DNA from 4 places in the Shewanella sp. 10N.286.48.B5 genome. Region 2 is predicted to be linked to each of the others. Evidence: predicted binding sites of a transcription regulator. Region 2 holds the regulator's gene; each other region holds the start of a gene.
The links. The regulator sigma-54, encoded in region 2, starts transcription at its own class of promoters, with help from an activator protein. The targets are predictions, from matches to a motif close to GTTGGCACGNNNNTNGNNT.
Positions count from the first base shown of each region.

Region 1: BCU57_RS10340 (DUF3192 domain-containing protein) is a predicted target of sigma-54. The motif match lies at 1,732-1,750, and genes of this name have one in related genera.
Region 3: glnA (glutamate--ammonia ligase) is a predicted target of sigma-54. The motif match lies at 2,394-2,412, and genes of this name have one in related genera.
Region 4: BCU57_RS20015 (HAD-IIB family hydrolase) is a predicted target of sigma-54. The motif match lies at 2,331-2,349, and genes of this name have one in related genera.

Region 1 covers NZ_MCVG02000001.1:2,414,457-2,418,675, forward strand. The annotation lists gene BCU57_RS10325 (DUF962 domain-containing protein) at 1-230, opposite strand, end outside; gene BCU57_RS10330 (GNAT family N-acetyltransferase) at 231-869, opposite strand; gene BCU57_RS10335 (DUF2789 domain-containing protein) at 1,035-1,265, shown strand; gene BCU57_RS10340 (DUF3192 domain-containing protein) at 1,262-1,648, opposite strand; gene BCU57_RS10345 (hypothetical protein) at 1,840-2,172, shown strand; gene BCU57_RS10350 (Zn-ribbon-containing protein) at 2,217-2,990, shown strand; gene syd (SecY-interacting protein) at 3,130-3,783, opposite strand; gene queF (NADPH-dependent 7-cyano-7-deazaguanine reductase QueF) at 3,905-4,219, shown strand, end outside.
Region 2 covers NZ_MCVG02000002.1:328,342-332,560, forward strand. The annotation lists gene lptA (lipopolysaccharide transport periplasmic protein LptA) at 1-659, shown strand, start outside; gene lptB (LPS export ABC transporter ATP-binding protein) at 659-1,390, shown strand; gene BCU57_RS16335 (RNA polymerase factor sigma-54) at 1,525-3,009, shown strand; gene hpf (ribosome hibernation promoting factor) at 3,033-3,320, shown strand; gene ptsN (PTS IIA-like nitrogen regulatory protein PtsN) at 3,323-3,766, shown strand; gene rapZ (RNase adapter RapZ) at 3,763-4,219, shown strand, end outside.
Region 3 covers NZ_MCVG02000004.1:116,811-121,029, forward strand. The annotation lists gene BCU57_RS19460 (carbohydrate-binding family V/XII) at 1-549, opposite strand, end outside; gene glnA (glutamate--ammonia ligase) at 873-2,282, opposite strand; gene typA (translational GTPase TypA) at 2,760-4,219, shown strand, end outside.
Region 4 covers NZ_MCVG02000004.1:244,801-249,019, reverse strand. The annotation lists gene BCU57_RS20020 (GGDEF domain-containing protein) at 266-2,101, shown strand; gene BCU57_RS20015 (HAD-IIB family hydrolase) at 2,398-3,249, shown strand; gene BCU57_RS20010 (glycosyl transferase) at 3,251-4,219, shown strand, end outside.

The DNA of each region.
Region 1 (4,219 bases), on a different contig from region 2:
GTAGCAGGTTTGTTTTTTTCAAATACAAAGTGACCAATCCATGCAAATCCATAACCGATGACAGGGATAAATAATAGTTGCCACCATTGCTGGCTAACTAGAGTCACCAACAGCAATAACACTATCAGTCCAGAGCCGAGGTAATGTAAGCGCCGACATGTGGCATTTTGATGTTGTGATAAATAAAAAGGATAAAACGACTTAAAGTCTTGATACTGTTTATCAGCCATTTATTGCTCCGATTTACTTTGATAAATTAATATCTCACCATCAACAGAGCCAATGGTTTGATCAGACAAATGGCCAAAACCTTCACCAATAAAAAGCGCTGCATGTTTATCGTTGTTAACAAATACTCCGATCCCATCGAGCTCTAACTGCTCATCGCACCAACTTAACACCGCTTGAATTAATTTTGCCCCATTACCTTTTCTTTGCTCATTAGGGCTCAAAGCGATAAATTGTAAAATACCGTATTGTTTACTCGGTAAACTTTCTAAGATGGTATGCTCTTTTTTAATAAATGCTTGGGTTGAACTCCAACCAGTGCCGAGTACCATTTTTAAACGCCAGTGCCAGTAACGACTTTCACCAAGAGGCACTTGATGGGTGATCACACAGGCGACACCGATGAGACGTTTGCCTTCAAACCAACCAATTAATGGTTGCTCTTGCTGCCATAACTCTGTGAGCTCTTCTCTGATTGCAGCCCGCAGTTTTTGTTCGTAATTGGCTTTATTAGCAGTGGCTAAAGCTTCAATAAAAAATGGATCATCATGATAGGCATTATAAATAATCGATGCTGCAACTCTTAGATCTTCCGCAGTCAAATAAACCGCTCTAGGTTGATCGTTAGTTTGTTCATCCAAAGACGGCGCAGCTTGAGTTTTCGGGGGCAAAGTGTTGTTTTCCATGATGTCACTCTTAACTAATCCAGTTGATAGTCTCAACTTAACAACTTTGAAACATATTGCAATTTAAATAGGGTCACCTAATCTTAGTAAAGTAATATCATTCATACATGGTGAAAGCTCATGGATACGACAACGACAACATTTGAACACTTATTTCAGCAATTAGGATTAAGTTCATCTAAGGAAGATATTAACCAGTTTATCGAACAACATAAACTGGCTAAAAATAGCACCATTGCACAGGCTGGATTTTGGTCAGAATCGCAAAGACACTTTATTGAAGAGGCCTTACATCAAGACGGCCAGTGGTCTGAATTAATAGACCAACTGGACGTTTTATTAAGAAATTAAATGTTTTGGTAAGCAGTTTCACCCCAACCCACTAATTTGTTGTCACTTATCACAACTGGGGTACATTCACTTTTTGTGGTTTTGCCGTCACCTTTACTCCATTGAGTACGGTAGAAAAACACCTGAACCTCTTTCTTCGGACTTTGTGCATCTGCTTGGGTCACATAAGCCTCACTGAAATCAGCCGTTCCCATCAAAATGGTGACTTGATCTTTTGCCATTCCGATTGAAAGTTTCGCTAAGTTATTACGATTAGTTTGTTGTTGTTTTTGCCAATATGAATCACTACGCTTACCTTCGTGATCGCCCACATTCAATACGCAACCAGTTAGTGAAGTCGCTGCTATAGCCATAATTAATGCTGCACCCAATTTTGCTTTCATAATACGTCCCTTTCAAATGGTTCTAATGTAATTTCTACTGAAACTGTTTTTCAGAGTAAGTTATACTGTTCTCAATACTGATTAAGCTAAAAGTGTGCCAAAAGCTAAACCCTTGATTTTATTCATCATTTAAAACCAAGTCTCACTTTTTGAGTAATTTCACTACCAATATTTAAGGATTTTCACTAATTATGAGTCCAATTGAACAAGTCCTTGCGGCGGCAAAATCCATTGCTGTAGCAGGTCATACGCCAACATTAGCGTTAATAAAAGGTAAATTAGGTACGCGGATAGCCATGCCAACCCTTATTCAGGGGTTGCAGCAATTTAAAGCCATCCCCAAAGAGCAATGGCAAGACTTACCCGATTTAGCAGCCATGATACAGCCAGCTAATACTGAAACGGCTCAAGACCCATTAACGGCGCTAGAACAAAAATGGCAGGCTAAATTTGACGCTGTCGAAAGTGAATTTGCCCTAAAGATAGCAGCACTTGAAAAACGAATTGTACAATTAGAAAGTTAAGCACCACATCCTCAATACATTTAACCAGCTAAAAACGGAAAACCATGTTTGTCACTGAACTCAGATTTGAATGTTTCGCCGATACCACTATCACTGCGGCAGAAAAAGCCATTAATAACTTTCTAGAAGCACTCAGAGCCAATGGCCAAGTATTAGGACGAGAATTTGCTATCGCATTTAATGAAGGTGAGTTTAAAGTCAGGCTATTAATACCTGAAAAAAACAGTTTATCAGCCCGTAACAACAGCCCATGGGTCAAGCAAGCATTAACTATGCTAACTGAAGCAAAGTTATTGGCGCCACGTGAAAAGTTTATCGGCCAAGATATCAATTCAGAGCAAAGTAATGTCGGCACTCCCAGCTGGCAGGTGCTTTACACCAGCTATGTACATATGTGCTCACCATTAAGAAGTGGCGACAACCTTCTCCCTATTCCGCTATATCAAACTCCAGCAAGCTTTAATGGCGACCATAAGCGAGTTATTCGCTGGCAAACAGAGTGGCAAGCTTGTGATGAACTGCAAATGGCGGCGGCAACCAAAGCTGAATTTGCAGCATTAGAAGAACTGACCAGTCATAAAAGTGATTTATTTAGACGAGGCTGGGATATCCGCGGCAGAATTGAATTTATTACCAAAATTCCGACTTATTATTATCTTTATCGCGTTGGTGGTGAAAGTTTACAGTCTGAAAAAGAACGAGCCTGTCCACGCTGTGGATCGAAACAGTGGTTATTGGATGAGCCATTATTGGATATGTTTCACTTCAGATGTGAGCCATGCAGAATTGTGTCGAATATCTCATGGGATCATCAGTAATAATTTCAAACGTTATTGTTCTGAAGTATCTAACATCGATCAGAACAGCTGCATCATTAACCTTCTTTTCAACAAAAAGCCTGACTTAATTAATCTATAAGTCAGGCTTTTTGGTTTATCGCAAATTAATAACGTTGATCTATGACTTTCGTCTCAATAAGTCATTCCACATCATTTTCATTCGCTGCCAAATCCCCGGATGTGGCACATGGCCATGATCTTCTTCTACAGGTTCAATTGCTGGTGTGACTCTTGGCGTTAGGCTATCGATAAACCCAGCTAGGCTATTAGCAAGCTTTTCATGGGGCTTATTGCCTGGCACTTCAATCCACACACTGCCATCTTCATTATCAACCGTTAGCATGTTATCGCCATCACCCAATACACCGATAAACCAGGTTGGTGCTTGTTTGAGTTTTTTCTTCATCATCAAATGGCCAATGATATTTTGCTGCAAAGATTCAAAGTCTTGCTGATTCCAAACTTGCAGTAATTCGCCTTCACCCCAGTTTGAATCAAAATACAGTGATGCTGAAAAGAAGTGGCCGTAAAAATCATTGATATCATCATGCAGCTTAAGCTCTAAAGCATGTTCGACATTACTAAAGTCTGCGGTGCTTTTACGCTTAACAGTCTGCCAAAATACCGCTTCATCAGATTCAAGATCATACTGGCCCTCAATACAACTAGACCCTTGACCCATTGGGTAAAATCGCGGTAATTCCCCTAAGGTATCTTGGTAAGCTTGAATATAACGGTTAGAAAATTGATCCAATGATGTTGAACAAGACACTTAAGATGCTCCAATATTGTTTGTGACCAAATAGATTGGTGTATTTGTCACGTACAGTGATTACCTAATTATATAAATTGGTATTATAATAAAGGCCTATTTTGACACGGAAACACACTAGATGACACACAATCACGATCCCTATAGTGATGCTGAAGCACTTAAAGGTTTAACTTTAGGTCAAGCGACGCAATATCAAGCTGAATATGATGCATCATTGCTGCAAGGGGTTCCTCGTAAGCTAAATAGAGATGCCATTGCATTAACGGCTGAGTTACCTTTTCAAGGTGCTGATATTTGGACTGGCTATGAACTATCTTGGCTTAATGCCAAAGGCAAGCCTATGGTAGCCATCATTGAAGTTTACCTTGCCATCGAAAGTGATAACTTAATTGAATCGAAGTCATTTAAGCTTTATTTAAATAGCTTTAATCAA
Region 2 (4,219 bases):
CCAGCGCCTATGCAAAAGAAGGCGATTTACAGCAAGAGCTTAAAGTCGCAGCTGTGAGCCAAAAAGCTGACATAAAAAACAATCAGGTCATCTTCTATGGCCCAGTTAATGTGACTCAAGGGTCGATTAACATTAATGCCGACGAATTACGCGCATTTGGCACCGAAAGCGGCACCCAAAAAACCATGGTTGCCACAGGTAACCCTGCGACATTTTCCCAAGAGTTAGATGATGGCCGTATTGGTACTGCCAGTGCCGATGAAATTAAATATGAGCTTGCCACTAGCATTTTAACCTTAACGGGTAATGCTAAATTGGACCAAGCTGGCAGCCAGGTTACTGGTAACCTAATTAGCTACAACATTGAAAAGCAGCAGTTAATTGCTGAAAGCACCGGTACTGGTGAAGATCGGGTTATCACTATTTTTCAACCAGAAAGTCACCCAGACTTGATTGATTCTGAAAAGAAAAAAGATGAGCAACCACATTTACCAGACAGCGCTAAACCCGGTGATGACACGCCACCAGCTATAATTGAAAACAACAATTTATCTGCTGTAGAGGCTGTGAACTCAACTGAAACACCCGAAGTAACTGAATCACTTAACGCTGAGGCGCAGGCGACATTGTCAGCCCCAGCAGCTGAGCAAAATGACTAATGACCCAAATTACGTTAACCGCTGAAAATCTCGCTAAGAGTTATAAAAGTCGCCAGGTAGTAAAAGATGTCAGCCTGACGGTAAAAACCGGCCAAATTGTTGGCTTACTTGGCCCTAATGGCGCGGGTAAAACCACCACCTTTTATATGGTCGTAGGCCTAGTCAAAAGTGATAAGGGCCGCATTCTGATCGATGAAGATGATTTAACCGCAGATCCAATGCATTTGCGCGCCCGAAAAGGCATTGGCTACTTACCTCAAGAAGCCAGTATTTTTCGTAAGCTCACAGTACACGATAATATAATGGCAGTGCTTCAAACTCGCAAAAGCTTATCAAATGAGCAGCGCATTGAAGAACTGGAACATTTATTAGAAGAATTTAACATAACTCATATCCGTGATAGCCAAGGTATGGCGTTATCGGGAGGCGAGCGTCGCCGAGTTGAAATTGCACGCGCATTAGCGGCAAATCCTAAGTTTATTTTATTAGATGAACCTTTTGCAGGGGTAGATCCTATCTCAGTAATCGACATCAAGAAAATTATTCAACAACTTAAAAGCCGTGGTTTAGGGGTGCTAATTACCGACCATAATGTCCGTGAAACACTTGATGTGTGTGAGCGAGCATATATTGTGAGTCACGGAAACTTGATTGCTGAAGGAACACCTGCTGAGATCTTAGTCAATCAGCAAGTTAGGTCGGTATACTTAGGTGAACAATTCAAGCTATAGTTAGCACTATTCAGTTTTTAGTATGGCATTCGCGGCCAACAACAAACCTTAATCTAGTCTATTTTTCTAGGATCATAAACTAGCGCCCACACTGTTCGTCGCGATGATGTAATTCAATTAGGGACAAGCGGTACATGAAAGCCTCACTCCAACTCAAAATGGGTCAACACTTAACCATGACCCCACAGTTGCAACAAGCGATTCGCTTATTGCAACTTTCCTCATTGGAGCTACAGCAAGAAATTCAACAAGCACTTGATTCAAACCCGCTATTAGAGCTTGAAGACGAATTCACTAAAGCCAAAGAGCCCGTAAAAGAAAACGCCCTGCAAACTGACACCGATTTTAGTGATAATAGCCAAGTCACCATAGAAAAAGACACCTCAACGGTTGATACCACTGAATCGCTCACTAAAGATTCTATGCCTGAAGAACTCCCTATGGATACCACATGGGATGAGGTGTATACCGCCTCGCCTACTTCTGGCTCTGGCGCAGTATCGAGCGGTAATGATATGCCGTTTCAAGGCGAAACCAGTGAAGGCTTGTATGAGCATCTTGAATGGCAAAAAAACCTCACTCCCTTTTCTGAAAATGACTTAGTGATTGCAACCGCCATTATTGATGCCATTGATGAGCGCGGTTACCTCACCCAGAGCGTTGAAGACATTTTGCAATCCTTAGGCACTGACGATATCGAACTCGATGAAGTTGAAGCTGTACTTAAACGGGTACAACACTTCGATCCCGTCGGCATTGCAGCGCGAGATTTAAGTGAGTGTCTATTAATTCAATTAGGCCAATACCCTAATGAAATTCCTTGCATAGATAATGTTAAGTTACTGATTAAAGATCATCTTGATTTAATCGCCGGTCGTGACTTTAGGTTACTGATGCGTAAAACCAAGCTTAAAGAAGATGATTTACGTGAAGCCATTGAATTTATTCAAACGCTCAATCCACGTCCAGGCTTGCAAATTACCCCCATTAAAGATGAGTACGTCATTCCTGATGTTACTGTACTTAAAAAGAATGGTCGCTGGGTGGTCGAGCTAAATCCCGATAACATGCCTAAAATTGGCGTTAATCAGCAATATGCAGCTATGGCCAAAGGCGGTTCAAGCCAAGCTGACAGCCAATTTATTCGTGGTCATTTACAAGAAGCTAAATGGTTTATCAAAAGCATCGATAGCCGTAATGAAACCTTACTAAAAGTGGCTAACTGTATCGTACAATTTCAGCAAGGTTTCTTTGAGTTCGGTGAAGAAGCCATGAAGCCGATGGTGCTCAATGATATTGCTGAAGCGGTTGAAATGCACGAGTCGACCATTTCGCGGGTCACGACCCAAAAATACATGCATACCCCCCGTGGACTTTTTGAACTAAAATATTTTTTCTCAAGCCATGTAAGTACCGATGATGGTGGAGAATGCTCTTCTACAGCAATTCGCGCATTTATTAAAAAGCTCGTAGCTGCAGAAAACCCGAAAAAGCCTCTTAGTGATAGTAAAATGGCGACACTATTGGCTGAACAAGGGATTAACGTTGCTCGACGTACGATAGCCAAATATCGAGAGGCAATGCTCATCCCTCCCTCAAACCAACGCAAAAGCTTATAACTTTTGTTATTGGAGGATGACCTATGCAAATTAACCTGACTGGAAACCATATTGAAATAACTCAATCTTTACGGGAATACGTGCAAACAAAATTTTCAAAGCTTGAACGACACTTCGAACAGATCAATAATGTTCACGTTGTGCTCGATGTTCAAAAGCTACAACAGATTGCCGAAGCCAAACTGCACCTAAAAGGCGGTGAAGTGTTTGCTGTATCGCGTAACGCTGATATGTATGTGGCAATAGACGCCCTGATAGATAAGCTAGACCGTCAGGTAATTAAACATAAAGAGAAACTCACTAAGCATTAACGATGGAACTTCGTACCATCCTGCAGCCGGCGTGCACTACCTGTGCCACTCCGGGCAGTAAGAAAAAGGTACTGGAATTAATCAGCAATTTAATGGCTGCCCAGTACCCAACCCTTTCTTCACAGGCTATTTTTGAAAGTCTAATAGCGCGTGAAAAAATGGGCAGTACAGGTATAGGAAATGGCATAGCAATTCCACATGGGCGCTTAGATAATATCGAAGAACCCATTGCTATTTTAATCAAATGCGAAGAGCCAATCGCCTTTGATGCCATAGACAAGCAACCTGTAGATATTTTATTTGCGCTTCTTGTACCTGCAGATCAGTGCCAGCAACACCTAAGCACATTATCTAGCATGGCAGAGAAACTCAGTGATAAATTGATACTTAAACGACTTCGAAAGAGTCATGACGCTACAGAACTTTATCAGGTTATTACTGCATGAAACTTGTCATCGTATCGGGACGTTCAGGTTCAGGAAAATCAGTCGCACTGAGAGTGCTTGAAGATTTAGGTTATTACTGTGTTGATAACCTGCCACTGCCACTGATTGGCAGCCTGCTTGAACAGCTTAAAGATAGTAACGAGCTTGTCGCCATTAGCGTCGATGTGCGTAATATCGAAGAGCAAGGCAAAGTACTCAAAGAGCAAATTGCTTTACTGTCTGACGATACCTGCATTACCAGTTTCTTTTTAAACGCCAACGATAAAGTGTTACTGAAGCGTTTTAGTGAGACCCGCCGATTACACCCACTGTCTAAGAATCAAATTTCGTTACAAGAAGCCATTAAGCTTGAGGGGCGGTTACTCGAACCCATAGCCAAAATGGTTGATCACTATATCGACACCTCGCAAACTAATATCTACGAATTGAGCGATCATGTTCGGCAAATCTTGC
Region 3 (4,219 bases), on a different contig from region 2:
ACTATTTTCAATTTCACTAAATTGTGGCTCACCATCATAGGACAGCAACACGCTCAAGTTATTACTGAAGACGATTTCTGGCGCATCGTTGTTAATATTATCTAAGCTGCGTTTTACCTGCTCAGCATTTTCAAGGCTGGCTGATAAGCGCTCCATGGAAATTTCGAAGCTAGTTGTCGCTAGCGCTTCTGAGACTGTATCGGTGAACGTTTGCTGGTCTTCGGCAGTGGATGATGGCCAGCGCACTTCGGTCACTTCAATATTACGCACCAAAGCAACATCGTCATCAGTATCGATTCTAGCGCTAAACCAAAAAGCGCCAAATACAGGGTCGTCTTGACCTTCCACTTCAAATGACATCGCAGCGCGGCTCATCAAGATATTGCCATCTAACGATTCTGGCTGCGGCTGATAAACCACTAAGGTGCCGAGTTTCGTTTCAACATCTTGCGGCCATTCAATTGCTACTGCCGAAAAGGGTAATAGCAACAATGCTATCCATACAGTTAGCACTTGCAGCCAGAGACGTTTGATATTGGTTATCATCATGAGTCCTTATTTTGCAATCATTTGCTATTAATCATGCGCGACTAATAATTAAAAGCGTGTATTTAAGTATATGTAGTAAAATCCATTTATTGCCAATTTGGTCATGATTAACAAGTTAGCATCTATTTGTTCATTTAATATACCGACAAACACATTGAATTTGTAAAATAGATTGTAGAAAAATCAAACAGCCACTTTGCTAAATATCCATCCACCCTGCCGTTTTATGAATATGCAAAGATCAAAAAAGCCCTTACTGGAAACCAGTAAGGGCTTTTTACTAACTGTTATTTACTACTATAAAAGCGGTCTATAAAGACGTCTTATAGTGAGTAGTAAAGTTCAAATTCAACTGGGTGAGTAGTACGTGCAACACGCTCTGCTTCACCTTGCTTGATAGCAATATATGAATCGATAAAGTCATTAGTGAATACTTCACCTTTAACTAAGAACTCACGGTCCGCATCTAAGCTTGCAAGTGCATCTTCTAGTGAAGTCGCAACTTGTGGGATCTCAGCCGCTTCTTCTGCTGGTAAGTCGTATAAATCTTTATCCATAGCTTCACCTGGGTGAATCTTGTTTTGGATACCGTCTAGACCTGCCATTAATAGCGCAGCAAAACCTAAGTAAGGGTTTGCATGTGGATCAGGGAAACGTGTTTCAATACGACGACCTTTAGGGCTTGGTACCACTGGGATACGGATAGAAGCACTACGGTTACGTGCAGAGTATGCAAGCATGACAGGCGCTTCGAAATGTGGCACAAGACGCTTGTAAGAGTTTGTGCTTGGGTTAGTAAATGCATTCAACGCTTTAGCATGCTTGATGATACCACCAATGTAGTAAAGAGCAGTTTCACTTAAACCAGCGTACTTGTCGCCTGCGAATAAGTTAACGCCATCTTTAGCTAAAGATTGGTGAACGTGCATACCACTACCGTTATCGCCCATTACTGGTTTAGGCATAAATGTCGCTGTTTTACCGTATGCGTGTGCCATGTTATGCACAACATACTTAAGGATCTGAACTTCATCAGCTTTAGCAGTTAGCGTGTTAAAGCGTGTCGCGATTTCGTTTTGACCGGCTGTAGCAACTTCATGGTGATGCGCTTCAACAACTTGACCCATTTCTTCAAGTACTAAACACATAGCACTACGTAAGTCTTGTGATGAATCAACTGGTGCTACTGGGAAGTAACCACCTTTAACGAATGGACGGTGACCAGTGTTACCATCTTCATAGCCAGTACCTGAGTTCCATGCCGCTTCTTTTGCATCAACTTTAGCAAAACAACCTGACATGTCAGCACCAAACTTAACATCGTCAAATAAGAAGAACTCTGGCTCTGGACCAATTAATACTGTGTCAGCAATACCAGTAGACGTTAAGTATTCTTCAGCTTTTTTAGCAATAGAACGTGGGTCACGGTTGTAACCTGTCATTGTGCCTGGCTCTAAGATGTCACAACGGATTAGTGCAGTTGTTTCTTCTGTGAAAGGGTCAAGAACAAACGTGCTCGCATCTGGCATAAGTACCATGTCAGATTCGTTAATGCCTTTCCAACCCGTAATAGACGAACCATCGAACATTTTGCCGTCTTCAAAAAAATCTTCATCAACCTGATGAGATGGGATAGAAACGTGTTGTTCTTTACCTCTGGTATCGGTAAAGCGTAAATCAACAAACTTAACTTCCAATTCTTTAAGTTGCGTTAAAACAGATTCAGCTGACATTCTTAAGCCTCCGGTAGAGTAAGGGTATTCCCTTTTATAATTCAAGTTCACCACTATACTACGACATTAAAGACGCGTATGTGTCGAAATATCACATAATTGACAATCTTAAAGCTATTACCATGCCAACTGAATAAGTATATGATTTTTATATATTTGACTTAATAGCCAATTATCGAAAACACAATTTTGCATCATTTTAGTGCAAGCGCACGCACTATTATGGTTCAAATTCTATTTTGGTGCGCGGCTAAAAACACTGCGCTGATTGTTTGTCACATTTCTGAATCGTTACTATTATATGATGCTATAAATGCCAAAATTGATGGTTATTTTTTAGCTAATCACAAAGTGTACAAAAATAATCCTATCCGCAAAGCGTCTCGTGGAGTAGAATGGCACGCTTTTTTATGGTGGCTAAACTTAATGCCGCTATAAACTCCTATTTATTTGTTTGATGGTATAGAGGTTTTATCCGTGTTAGAGAATTTACGTAACATCGCCATTATTGCTCACGTCGACCATGGCAAAACGACCTTGGTAGACAAGCTTTTGGCACAGTCAGGCACCCTTGAAAGTCGAGGCGAAGCCGCAGAACGTGTAATGGATTCTAACGATCTTGAAAAAGAACGTGGTATCACCATTTTGGCTAAAAATACCGCCATCAAATGGAACGACTACCGTATTAATATCGTAGACACTCCTGGTCACGCCGATTTCGGTGGTGAAGTTGAACGTGTTCTATCTATGGTAGATTCAGTATTACTTTTAGTTGATGCAGTTGATGGCCCAATGCCACAAACTCGCTTCGTAACTAAAAAAGCGTTTGCTCAAGGCCTTAAGCCAATTGTTGTAATCAACAAGATTGACCGTCCAGGCGCTCGTCCTGATTGGGTTATTGACCAAGTATTCGATTTATTCGACAACTTAGGTGCAACTGACGAACAGTTAGATTTCCCTATCGTTTATGCTTCTGCATTAAATGGTTTCGCGACCCTTGATCCAGACGAAACTAGCGAAGACATGACACCTTTATTCCAAGCAATTGTTGAAAAGGTTTCTTTCCCTGATGCTGATGCTGAAGGTGAATGTCAAATGCAAATTTCTCAAATCGATTACAACTCATACGTAGGTGTTATCGGTATTGGTCGTGTTAAACGTGGTAGCGTTAAGCCTAACCAACAAGTAACTATTGTTGGTGCAGACGGTAAGACACGTAACGGTAAAGTTGGCCAAGTATTAGGTTACATGGGTCTTGACCGTCACGAAGTTGCTGAAGCTAACGCTGGCGACATCGTTGCAATTACCGGTCTTGGTGAGCTAAAAATTTCTGACACTATTTGTGCTCCAGGCGCTGTTGAAGCCTTGCCTGCTCTTTCTGTTGACGAACCAACGCTAACCATGACTTTCCAAGTAAACACTTCTCCGTTTGCTGGTAAAGAAGGTAAGTATGTTACTTCACGTAATATCCTTGAGCGTTTAGAGCAAGAGCTAATTCATAACGTTGCATTACGTGTTGAAGAAACTGAATCTCCAGATCGTTTCCGTGTTTCAGGCCGTGGTGAATTACACTTAGGTATCCTAATTGAAAACATGCGTCGTGAAGGTTACGAGCTAGCGGTATCACGTCCAGAAGTAATCGTTAAAGAAATTGACGGTGAAATGTGCGAGCCATTTGAAACCTTAACCGTTGATGTTGAAGAAGAACATCAAGGTGCTGTAATTGAAAAATTAGGTACACGTAAAGGTGACATGAAAGACATGCAGCTAGACGGTAAAGGTCGTGTACGTATCGACTTTATCATTCCTAGCCGTGGCTTAATCGGTTTCCAAACTGAATTCATGACAGCGACTTCTGGTACTGGTCTTATCTACCATTCATTCGACCATTACGGTCCAGTGAAAGGCGGTGACATTGGTCAACGTGCTCGTGGTGT
Region 4 (4,219 bases), on a different contig from region 2:
GCATTAGCCAATGCTAAGTAAACCCAGACTCTATTCATCGTTAACTCTTGCTGTTATGCCTAGTGCATTTTTTTAGGGCTTATCAGGTTTAAGTTACTTGTGTATCAGTTCTGTCAGTCTATTTGTGTCAATTTGTAGGTAGTTGTGAGTTTTGTTGCGAAGCCATTCCATATTACGCCTAAGTCGATATACTACAAAAGTGCTATTTAGCTAACGAAAAATGGATTGTTTGTAGATGAGAAGATTTATCCCATGGCTGTGCAGTATGCTTTTTTTAGCAAGCTTGAGTGCTGTTGCCAATGATGCTTTCCTCAAATTAGAACAATCAATTAAAGGGCTTTCTGCTGCAGAATCGATTGCGTTATTAGACCAATTTGATCTTACAGGCAGCAACTTTGATGCTGAATCTCAAGCAAAGTATTATTTTGTTTATGGCCAGCAGTACGAAAAAACTCGCCAGTTGGAATTAGCTATAGCCAGTTATGATAAAGGTATCGCGCTGGTTAGCTCTTTGGCGGTGACTGATATCTTAATTGATAGCTACTTAGAGCGCTCCTTTGCTAAATATCTCCAAACTAACGATCCTGCGGTTTACTGTGAAGATAGAACACTCGCGCTCCATTATGCTCGTCAGCATAACAACTCAGAATTACTCGCTAAGACATTAACTCAAAATGCTTTTTGTTATACAGAGCCTACTACGGTTCAACAGGGCATTGATTTATTAAGCGAAGCGCTGACAGTCGTTGATAAAAGTAGTGCGCTAAACTTAAACCGTAAAGCTTTGATTTATAATGCGACAGGTAATCTTTATCGGCGTGTGGGATTACATCAACAAGGGTATGAAAACTTTGAAAAAGCCTACCTGACTTGGCAGCGTATTAATGACAAAGAAGACATGTTCAATATGCAACACAATATGCTTAGCGAGGCATTAAAGCTAGGGGATTGGGATAAAGCTCAGAAAAGCCTGACGGTGCAGTTCACTTTGGCCAATGAAGCTAAAGATTACAAAGATTTATTATTTTTCGCGCATCTAAATAGCGGCCGCGTGGCGCTAAGAATGAATGATTTTCCCCTTGCTATTGAGCATTTAGAAAAAGCGGTTGCATTACACCACACTTCCAAAGAAAGTTATTTTAAAACCAGCAATTACTTATATCTGGCGTTAGCTTATTTAAGAATTGGTGATGCAGTAAAAGCGGCTGAAATGGCGCGCGCATTCAAACAAGATAAACACTTTAGTCAAAACCAGCAAAGCATGATTTTACAGGCCGATGCCATAATTGCGATGGATGAGGCTAAGCCCATTGAGGCCGTTAATACGCTGCTTGATGTCATTGATTTAGAAAGGGAGGCGCACCAAAGCGTCATTAGCAACCACGTTATCATTTCTGCGCTTGGTCATAATGACCAATTGGTCAATTTTGAAAATCAATTACTGGCGAATAGGCTTGCTATTAATGAATTAAACTTGGTAGCAGTTGAAGATAAAGAGCGTATTTATCAGCTTAATCTGATGCTACTTTTTGTTTCTGCTGTGGTGTTATTAACCTTGATTATTTTCCTATTGCTCTCGCGGCGATCGTTAAAATTTCGTGCAGAAATTGACTTTCTTACCGGGCTTTATAATCGTGGCCAAACCTTTACCCAAGGTCAGAGCCTCGTTGAAAAAGCGGCAAAAAAACAGCAACCTTTGGCAGTGATCCTGTTTGATATTGATAACTTCAAAACCATTAATGACACTTATGGGCATCATGTGGGCGATCTTGCGCTAAAATCGCTGTCAAAAAGAGTAAAAGCCTTATTAAAAAACAGTGACTTGATAGGTAGGATCGGCGGTGAAGAGTTTTTGATAGTGTTACCCAATACTAATATGGATCAAGCCTTTGCGATATCAGAGCGTTTGCGTCACGGCATAGCATCTCGAGCGTTTCACTTTGACGATATTAGTCTTGATTTAACGGTGAGCATGGGAGTGGTAAATAATATTGATAGCACTAAGTCATTATTTGATTTAGCAAAAATAGCAGATGAAGCACTGTACCGAGCTAAATATGCAGGTAAAAATAAAGTGCACCTTGCTGCTGAGTGCGCATAACCCTTACCAAAAACAGCTTGGCTAATGCAGTCCTATTAGCAAGTGTAATTAGCTAACCTTTAACGCTCTCTTTGCACCGTAATGGTGCAAGGTTTGTTTCAAAATCCTGCATTTATGATCCATTTCTGTGTTTTTTTTAATGTGTTCTTTCCCTTCGGATAAATTATTTAATCAATAAATTCAGTGTCTAATGTTTAGTTTCTAACCATTTTAGTGCAAAGCGCCAAAAGCTGGCATGTAACCTGAAACATTTTTAGGCAGTTGAATAATTGTTTAGGTAATGGAAGGGAATAAATATGACCACAAGACCGCTAATATTTACAGACATGGACGGTACTTTACTTGATCACTTTGATTACAGTTTCTCCAGCGCAATAGCGGTAATTGAAGGATTAAATGAAAAGCAAATTCCTATTATCCCTAATACCAGTAAAACGTTTGCCGAAATGGAAAAGTTTCAGCAAACCATTGGTTTTAACTCACCGTTTATTTCAGAAAATGGCGCAGTGATCTACATTCCCATTGGTTACTTTGACACTCAACCTCAAGACACCTTTACCCAAGGGTATTATTGGGTAAAAGAATTTTGTGAGCCAAGAAGCCATTGGTTAACCTTACTGGAAACCGAGGCCAAAGCATTTACAGAAGATTACCTTGGTTTTTCATCTCTGACAGCCGAAGAGCTTTGTGAGCTAACGGATTTAACCCCAGAAAAAGCCACTCTGGCCTTGGTAAGGCATTACTCTGAGCCGTTATTGTGGACCGGTGATGACACTCGAAAGCAAGCCTTTATGGCCCATATGAATAGCCTAGGCGCGAATATGCTCCAAGGTGGGCGTTTCTTACATGTTGGCGGCCATACAGATAAAGGCCGCGCCATGGACTGGTTAGCCCAGCAATATGCCAATGCTTATCAAACCAACGTGCAAACCATTGCCCTCGGTGACAGTGGTAACGACAGCGCCATGCTAGAGGCGGCTGATATTGCCATTCAAATTAAATCTCCCACTCATACTTTTCCAAAAATCGATACCACATCAACACCGATTCAAAGTAGCCAATACGGCCCTAAAGGCTGGGCAGAATGCCTAGAAGCTTTGTTTTTAAACCCAAAGTCTTCAACATCATTGAAGCTTGAGGAGGCATAACATGGCTGATTTTTACCAAAATGGCATAGTGACTACCCTACATAATCTGACCCAGCGTACCCATGAAGAGATGGAGCAGGACTTACTTAAATTTGCTAAAACGCGGCCGTTAGGGCTGATTTTACCTTCGCTGTATTCAGAGCTAGAGGGTGAAGCCTTACCTGCAATTATTAGTAAATTAAAAGACGTGCCTTACTTAAATGAAATTGTGATTGGGCTTGATAGGGCCGATAAAGAGCAATATAAACAGGCGCTGGGTTTTTTTAATCAGCTGCCACAACACCATAGAGTACTTTGGAATGACGGCCCCAGACTGCAAGCCCTTGATGCTAAATTAAGTGAGTTGGGCCTTGCGCCGAAAGAGCTCGGTAAAGGCCGTAACGTTTGGTACTGCATGGGTTATATTTTGGCGTCCGGCAAAACGGAATCAGTGGCACTGCATGATTGCGATATTGTCACCTATGAAAAATCCCTGCTGGCAAGATTGTTATATCCGGTGGCCAATCCACAGTTTAATTACGAGTTCAGTAAAGGTTTTTATGCCCGCATGTCCAACGGCAAAATTAATGGCCGCGTGTCTCGACTATTGGTCACGCCATTGATTAAAGCCTTACAAAGAGTGGTGGGTCATAATGATTATTTAGAATATATGGACAGCTTTCGTTATCCATTAGCCGGAGAGTTTTCATTTAGACGTGATGTGTTAAACGATTTACGTATTCCCAGTGATTGGGGCTTAGAGATTGGGGTGCTGAGTGAGATGCATCGTAACTATGCTCATAACCGTATTTGTCAGGTGGACATTGCGGATAATTACGATCACAAACATCAGGATTTATCCCTAGATAATGCGGAAGCGGGCTTATCAAAAATGTCGATTGATATCACCAAGGCGTTTTATCGTAAATTGGCTACCCAAGGGGAAACCTTTAGTACCGAAGCCTTTAGAACCCTAAAAGCGACCTATTAT